Regions from separate parts of the Streptomyces sp. NBC_01261 genome, predicted to be linked through region 1. Evidence: riboswitches for the same ligand, from Rfam matches in the RefSeq annotation. Region 1 holds a riboswitch; the other holds the start of a gene.
The links. A riboswitch is a leader RNA that binds a small molecule or an ion and turns the genes downstream of it on or off. The one in region 1 is predicted to bind cobalamin.
Positions count from the first base shown of each region.

Region 2: another riboswitch for cobalamin. It lies ahead of metE (5-methyltetrahydropteroyltriglutamate--homocysteine S-methyltransferase); the one in region 1 lies ahead of OG226_RS18120 (ribonucleoside-diphosphate reductase subunit alpha).

Region 1 covers NZ_CP108463.1:4,211,307-4,215,420, reverse strand. Annotated here, with positions in the region: gene OG226_RS18120 (ribonucleoside-diphosphate reductase subunit alpha) at 1-1,695, opposite strand, end outside; cobalamin riboswitch at 1,820-1,943, opposite strand; gene OG226_RS18115 (GNAT family N-acetyltransferase) at 1,996-2,502, opposite strand; gene mctP (monocarboxylate uptake permease MctP) at 2,608-4,114, opposite strand, start outside.
Region 2 covers NZ_CP108463.1:2,723,590-2,727,703, forward strand. Annotated here, with positions in the region: gene scpA (methylmalonyl-CoA mutase) at 1-1,280, shown strand, start outside; gene meaB (methylmalonyl Co-A mutase-associated GTPase MeaB) at 1,277-2,260, shown strand; cobalamin riboswitch at 2,376-2,598, shown strand; gene metE (5-methyltetrahydropteroyltriglutamate--homocysteine S-methyltransferase) at 2,737-4,114, shown strand, end outside.

The DNA of each region.
Region 1 (4,114 bases):
CATGATGCGCTCGGCGATCCGCGTGGAAAGGGCCTGCGCCTGCGGGGAGTCGAAGGGGACGCGGAGTTTGAAGAAGACGTCCTGGAGGCCCATCGCGCCCAGGCCGACCGGGCGCCAGCGGGCGTTGGAACGGCCCGCCTGCTCGGTCGGGTAGAAGTTGATGTCGACCACGCGGTCCAGGAAGGTGACGGCCGTGCGGACCGTCTCGTCCAGGCGCTCCCAGTCGATGTCGTCGCCGACCACGAACGCGCCGAGGTTCACCGAACCCAGGTTGCAGACCGCCGTCTCACCGTCGTCCGTGACCTCCAGGATCTCCGTGCAGAGGTTGGAGGAGTGGACCGTGTGGCCCGGCTCGGCCGTCTGGTTGGCGGTGCGGTTGGCCGCGTCCTTGAAGGTCATCCAGCCGTTGCCGGTCTGCGCGAGGGTGCGCATCATGCGGCCGTAGAGGTCACGGGCCGGGATGGTCTTCTTGGCGAGTCCTTGCGCCTCGGCCTTGCGGTACGCGGCGTCGAACTCGGCGCCCCACAGGTCGACCAGCTCGGGCACGTCGGCGGGGGAGAACAGCGACCAGTCGCCGTTCGCGTTCACCCGGCGCATGAACTCGTCCGGGATCCAGTGCGCGAGGTTCAGGTTGTGCGTACGGCGGGCGTCCTCACCGGTGTTGTCCCGCAGCTCCAGGAACTCCTCGATGTCGGAGTGCCAGGTCTCCAGGTACACCGCGGCGGCACCCTTGCGCCGGCCGCCCTGGTTCACCGCGGCGACCGAGGCGTCCAGCGTCTTCAGGAACGGGACGATGCCGTTGGAGTGCCCGTTCGTGCCGCGGATCAGCGAACCCCGGCTGCGGATGCGGGAGTACGACAGCCCGATGCCGCCGGCGTGCTTCGAGAGGCGGGCGACCTGGTGGTAGCGGTCGTAGATGGAGTCCAGCTCGTCCAGCGGGGAGTCGAGGAGGTAGCAGGACGACATCTGGGGGTGCCGGGTGCCGGAGTTGAAGAGCGTGGGGGAGGACGGGAGGTAGTCCAGGCGGCTCATCAGGCGGTAGAGCGCGGCCACTTCGTCCAGGGCGCGGGTCGAGTCGTCCTCGGCGAGACCGGCGGCCACGCGCAGCATGAAGTGCTGGGGGGTCTCGATGACCTTGCGGGTGATCGGGTGCCGCAGGAGGTAGCGGCTGTACAGGGTGCGCAGGCCGAAGTAGCCGAAGCGGTCGTCGGCGCCCTCGTCGAAGGAGGCGGCGATCAGCGCGTCGAGGCGGGCCGCGTGCAGCGTCGCGAACTCGGCGGTGCGGTCGGCGATGAGGCCCTCGCGCCGGCCCACGACGACGGACTCGGTGAACGTCGTGACGCCCTGGGAGGCGGCCTCGGCGGCGATGCTGATCGTCAGCAGCCGGGCGGCCAGCCGGGAGTAGACCGGGTCCTCGGAGATGAGGCCGGCGGCCGCCTCCGTGGCCAGCTCGCGCAGTTCCGCCACGTCCGCGTGCGCGGACCGGCCGCGCAACGTGGCGGCGGCGACCCGGCCCGGGTCGGCGTCGGGGAGGTCGGCGGTCAGCTCGGTCAGGGTCCGCAGGATCGCGGTACCGGGGCCGTCGGCGCCCTGAACAGCCGTTCCGGGAACGTCGGTTCCGGGTCCGGTCGCGGTCGCTACGATCGCCTCGTTCACCTGGGTCGCTGATGCCGGCTCTGCTGGCGCGATGGTCACGGTGGGGCTCTCCCTCGCTCGGCACGGGGCCTCGCCGAGGGCAGGCGGCAGTACACGAGCGCACGGGGCGTCGCGTCCACCGGCCCACTCCACGAGGCCCGGACGTCATGCGCCCGGCCGGGTGGCCGGACGCGCGCCGTCGGCAGGTCCTCGGACTGGCCAGGCGTGCATATGCACGCAAGTACACCGTTGCGGGACAGTTCCGGATTCGCACCGGATTCCCCTGCGGCGACAGCGAGCATGAGCATACATCTTGTGCTCGCCTGTCACGTCACCACCAGATGTTGTGTCGCGGTGGTTTCAGAGTGTCAGCTTGTAGGTGAGCAGAGTGAGATCGTCCAGGTGTGGCACGGGGTTCCAGTCGCGGTCGGGGGTGCGGACGAAACCCAGGCGTTCGTAGATGCGGTGGGCCGCGTGCATGGAGCTCTGGGTCGACAGGACTACGGCCGTGCAGCCCTCGGTGGCTCGGGCGCGGTCGATGCAGGCGCGGACGAGGGCGTCGCCGGCGCCTCGGCCGCGGGCGACGCCGGCGATCGCCAGTGCGCGGATCTCTGTCTCGCCGGGTCGCGCTATGTCGGCCACGGGGCCGGGGCCGGGGACGAAGGTGACTCCGCCCAGGAGGTGGTCGCCCTCCACGGCGACGAGGACCTCGGCGGCTGCGGCTCGGCTTGCCACGTCCTTCAGCACGGGGAGGTAGGGGTCGTCGTCGCCGTAGTCGAGGAGGCCGTCCTGTAGGTAGGCCTGCGCCGTGATGTTGCCGAGGTCTTCGTATTCGGTGGGGACCGCTCGGCGGATGAGGATGTCCATGTGGGTCAGTGTGTACGAACAGCGGGCCGCCGAGGGGGTGCTCCCGGTGGCCCGCTGCGGGTTCGTCGTGGCTGGTCGCGCAGTTCCCGCGCCCCTTGGGTGGAGTCAGTGACCGGCGATCACGGGGAGCTCCTCCTTCACTCCCGGGTCGCCCGCGTCCGCCGTGTAGTCGCCGGGGCTTGTCTCGTCCTCGCCCTCGGGGGCCTTGAACGCCTTCAGGGCGAAGGTGAGGACCACCGTGACGACCACGTTCATGACGAATGCCGTCAGGCCGATGTAGCCGATCTCGCCGATGCCGGGGATCTCCTTGGACGAGCCGCCGAAGTGGTCCTGGGTCGGGGAGGCCACGCCGTAGGCCGCGAGGGTGCCGTAGATCATGCCGACCGCCCAGCCGGTGAGGAGGGCCCAGCGGTGCGGCCAGCGGGTGAAGAGGCCGCCCACCAGGGACGGGAAGGTCTGGAGGATCCAGATGCCGCCCAGGAGCTGGAAGTTGATGGCGACCGTCTTGTCCATCGTCAGGACGAAGGCCAGGGCGCCCACCTTCACCAGGAGCGAGACGATCTTGGAGACCTTGGTCTCCTGGGCCGGGGTCGCGTCCGGCTTGATGAAGTCCTTGTAGATGTTGCGGGTGAAGAGGTTCGCCGCCGCGATGGACATGATCGCCGCGGGCACGAGCGCTCCGATGCCGATCGCCGCGAAGGCCACGCCCGCGAACCAGTCCGGGAACATGTTCTCGAACAGCTGGGGGATCGCCAACTGACCGTTGGTGACCTTGACTCCGGCCGCGATCGCCATGAAGCCGAGCAGCGCGAGCAGGCCCAGCATCAGTGAATACAGGGGCAGGATCGTGGTGTTGCGGCGGATCACGTTGCGGCTCTTGGAGGAGAGCGTCGCGGTGATCGAGTGGGGGTACATGAACAGGGCCAGTGCCGAGCCCAACGCCAGTGTGGCGTACGTCCATTGGCCCGCCGGTGCGGGGACGAGTCCGCCCGCCCCGGCCGCCTTGAACTTGGCGCCCGCCGCGCTGAAGATGTCGTCGAAGCCGCCGAGCTTGATCGGGATGTAGATGATCGCCACCGTGATCACGATGTAGATCAGCCCGTCCTTCACGAACGCGATCAGGGCGGGCGCGCGGAGGCCGGACGAGTAGGTGTACGCGGCCAGCACCGCGAACGCGATCAGCAGCGGCAGGTCCTTCACGAACCAGTTGGAGTTCGCGCTGCCGCCCACCCCCATGACGTCCAACACGGCCTGGATGCCGACCAGTTGGAGCGCGATGTACGGCATCGTCGCGAGGATGCCGGTGACCGCCACGGCCAGGGACAGCCCCTTGGAGCCGAAGCGCCCGCGCACGAAGTCCGAGGTCGTCACGTATCCGTGCTTGTGCGACACCGACCAGAGGCGGGGCAGGAACGTGAAGATGAGGGGGTACACGAGGATCGTGTACGGCACCGCGAAGAAGCCGGCCGCGCCCGCCGCGTAGACCGCCGCCGGGACCGCCACGAACGTGTAAGCCGTGTAGAGGTCGCCGCCGAGCAGGAACCAGGTGACCCAGGTGCCGAACGACCGTCCGCCCAGGCCCCATTCGTCGAGGCTCTGCTCGTTGTCGGCG
Region 2 (4,114 bases), 1.5 Mb from region 1:
AGATGCGCGCGGCCCGCCTCCTCTGGGCCAAGCTGGTCAGGCAGTTCGACCCGCGGAACGCCAAGTCCCTCTCCCTGCGCACCCATTCACAGACCTCGGGCTGGTCGCTGACCGCGCAGGACGTCTTCAACAACGTCACGCGGACCTGCGTAGAAGCCATGGCGGCGACACAGGGCCACACCCAGTCGCTGCACACCAACGCCCTGGACGAGGCCCTCGCGCTGCCCACCGACTTCTCGGCGCGCATCGCCCGCAACACCCAGCTCCTCATCCAGCAGGAGTCCGGCACGACCCGGGTGATCGACCCGTGGGGCGGCAGCGCGTACGTCGAGAAGCTGACCTACGACCTCGCGCGCCGCGCCTGGCAGCACATCGAGGAGGTCGAGGCGGCGGGCGGCATGGCCAAGGCCATCGACGCGGGCATCCCGAAACTCCGCATCGAGGAGGCCGCGGCCCGCACCCAGGCCCGCATCGACTCCGGCCGCCAGCCGGTCATCGGCGTCAACAAGTACCGCGTGGAGACCGACGAGGAGATCGACGTCCTCAAGGTCGACAACTCCTCCGTCCGCACCCAACAGATCGAGAAACTACGGCGGTTGCGCGCCGAGCGCGACGAACAGGCCACCCAGGACGCCCTGCACGCGCTGACCCGCGCGGCGGACGAGGGCACGGGAAACCTCCTGGAGCTGGCGGTGAACGCGGCCCGCGCGAAGGCGACGGTCGGCGAGATCTCCGACGCGCTGGAGAAGGTGTACGGGCGGCACGCGAGCCAGATCCGTACGATCGCCGGTGTGTACCGCACCGAAGCCGGCGACTCCCCGTCCGTCGAGCGAACCCGCACCCTGGTCGGCTCCTTCGAGGAGGCCGAGGGCCGTCGCCCCCGCATCCTGGTCGCCAAGATGGGCCAGGACGGCCACGACCGCGGCCAGAAGGTGATCGCCACCGCCTTCGCCGACCTCGGTTTCGACGTCGACGTCGGCCCGCTGTTCCAGACCCCGGGCGAGGTGGCCCGCCAGGCCGTCGAGGCGGACGTGCACATCGTCGGGGTGTCCTCGCTCGCCGCCGGACACCTCACCCTCGTACCGGCGTTGAAGGAGTCCCTCGCCGAGGAGGGCCGCGAGGACATCATGATCGTGGTGGGCGGGGTGATCCCGCCCCAGGACGTACCCACCCTCCTGGAGATGGGCGCGGCGGCCGTGTTCCCGCCCGGGACGGTGATCCCGGACGCGGCCTACGACCTCGTGGAACGCCTGGCCGCCGACCTCGGGCACACCCTGTGATCGAGGTCGACACCTATGTGAAGGGCGTACTCGACGGCAAGCGGGCCCTGGTGGCCCGCGCCATCACCCTCGTCGAGTCGACCAGGCCCCAACACCGGGTCATGGCCCAGGAGTTGCTGACCGAACTCCTCCCGCACAGCGGCCGGGCCCGCCGGATCGGCATCAGCGGCGTACCGGGCGTCGGCAAGTCGACGTTCATCGACGCGTTCGGCACACTGCTGACCTCGCAGGGCTTCCGGGTCGCGGTGCTGGCCGTGGACCCGTCGTCGACCCGCACGGGCGGCTCGATCCTCGGCGACAAGACCCGCATGGAACGCCTGGCCGTGGACCCGGCGGCCTTCGTCCGCCCCTCCCCCACCGCCGGCACGTTGGGCGGCGTGGCGAAGGCCACCCGCGAGTCCATCGTGGTGATGGAGGCGGCGGGCTACGACGTCGTCCTCGTCGAGACGGTAGGCGTGGGCCAGTCGGAGACGGCGGTCGCCAACATGGTCGACTCCTTCCTCCTCCTGACCCTGGCCCGCACCGGCGACCAGTTGCAGGGCATCAAGAAGGGCGTCCTGGAGCTGGCGGACGTCATCGCCGTCAACAAGGCGGACGGCCCGCACGAGCGCGACGCGAAGAGCGCGGCACGTGAACTGGCAGGCGCACTACGGCTGATGCATCCCGCCGACGCCGCCTGGACCCCGCCGGTACTGACCTGCAGCGCACGCGAGGGAACAGGCCTGGACACGGTCTGGGAACGCCTGGAGCAACACCGCTCCCTGCTGGACTCCACGGGCCGCCTCGCCGCGAAGCGCGGCGAGCAACAGGTGGACTGGACCTGGACGATGGTCCGAGAAGAACTCCTGGGCCGCCTCCACTCGGATCCGACGGTACGCGCGCTGGCTCCGGACCTCGAACGCCAGGTACGCGAGGGCGAGTTGACGGCAACACTGGCGGCAGACCAAATCCTGCGAGCCTTCGGGACCCCGCCCAACTGACCACACCCTGTTTTTCGGGGCGCGGGGCTGTATCGATTCGCGGCTCCGCCGCGTGGGCGCGACCAGCCCCCACCAGGCCCGCACCCAAAAATCGACGCACCCACCCCAAACCCTTTAGGCTGGCCGCGCAGCTGGTTCGCCCCGTCAGCCAGACGGACGCGTCGCAAGAGGGAACCCGGTGAGATTCCGGGACTGCCCCGCAGCGGTAAGCGGGAACGACCGCCGTCATACGCACTGGGCCCACACAGGACCTGGGAAGCGACGGCCAGTAGGTGACCTCCGGTTCACAGGAGGCCGTGCCCGCGAGTCCGAAGACCTGCCACCTGCCCGCACGCGAAGCATTCGCGCGCGGAATCCCGGTGACCTCGTGGGCGGGTCGGCGTACACACGGGCGGTCACCATCCCCCGGTCTACGAACCTTCGCGCTCACGTCCCGACACCGGGATCCAGGGAGATATCTCGCGAAGGAGATTTCCGTGACATCGAAGTCCGCAGCCGCGGCAGCACGGGCCACCGTCTACGGCTACCCCCGCCAGGGCAGGGGCCGAGAACTCAAGAAGGCCATCGAGGGCTACTGGAAGGGCCGCGTCGACGCCGACGCCCTCCGGGCCACCGCAGCCGAACTGCGCCGCACGAACTGGCAGCAACTGACGGACGCCGGCATCCACGAGATCCCGACCGGCGACTTCTCGTACTACGACCACGTCCTCGACACCACCGTCATGGTCGGCGCCGTCCCCGAACGCCACCGCGCCGCCGTCGAACTCGACGCGCTGGACGGCTACTTCGCGATGGCGCGCGGCACACAGGACGTGGCGCCGCTGGAGATGACGAAGTGGTTCGACACCAACTACCACTACCTCGTGCCCGAGTTGGGCCCGGACACCGTCTTCACCACCGACTCCACCAAGCAGGTGGCGGAGTTGAAGGAGGCCCTCGCCCTGGGCCTGACCGCCCGCCCCGTCCTCGTCGGCCCCATCACCTACCTGCTGCTCGCCAAGCCCGCGCCCGGGGTGGCCACGGACTTCGATCCGCTGACCCTCCTGGACCGGCTGCTGCCCGTGTACGCCGAGGTCCTCGCCGACCTCCGTGCGGCGGGCGCGGAATGGGTGCAGCTCGACGAACCCGCCCTCGTCCAGGACCGTACCCCGGCCGAACTGAGCGCCACCATGCACGCCTACCGCGACCTCGGGGGCCGCACCGACCGGCCGAAGCTCCTGATCGCCTCGTACTTCGACCGGCTCGGCGAGGCCCTGCTCGTCCTCGCGAAGGCGCCGGTGGAGGGCCTCGCGCTCGACTTCACCGAGGCCGCCGCCGCCAACCTGGACGACCTCGCCTCCGTAGGCGGACTGCCCGGCAAGCGCCTGATCGCGGGCGTGGTCAACGGCCGTAACGTCTGGGTCAACGACCTCACCAAGTCCCTCGCCACCCTGGGCACGTTGCTCGGTCTGGCCGACCGGGTCGACGTGGCCGCCTCCTGCTCGCTGCTCCATGTGCCGCTCGACGCGGCCGCCGAGCGGGACATCGAGCCGCAGATCCTGCGCTGGCTCGCGTTCGCACGGCAGAAGACGGCCGAGATCGTCACGCTCGCCAAGGGACTGGCCCAGGGCACCGACACGATCACCGCCGAACTCGCCGCCAACCGCGCCGACTTGGCCTCCCGCGCCGGTTCGGCGCTCACCAGCGATCCCGCCGTACGGTCCCGGGCCGCCGCGGTCACGGACGCCGACGGCCGCCGCTCCCAGCCGTACGACGAGCGGACGTCGGCGCAGCGCGCTCATCTCGGGCTGCCACCGCTGCCGACGACCACGATCGGTTCGTTCCCGCAGACCGCCGAACTGCGCACCGCGCGGG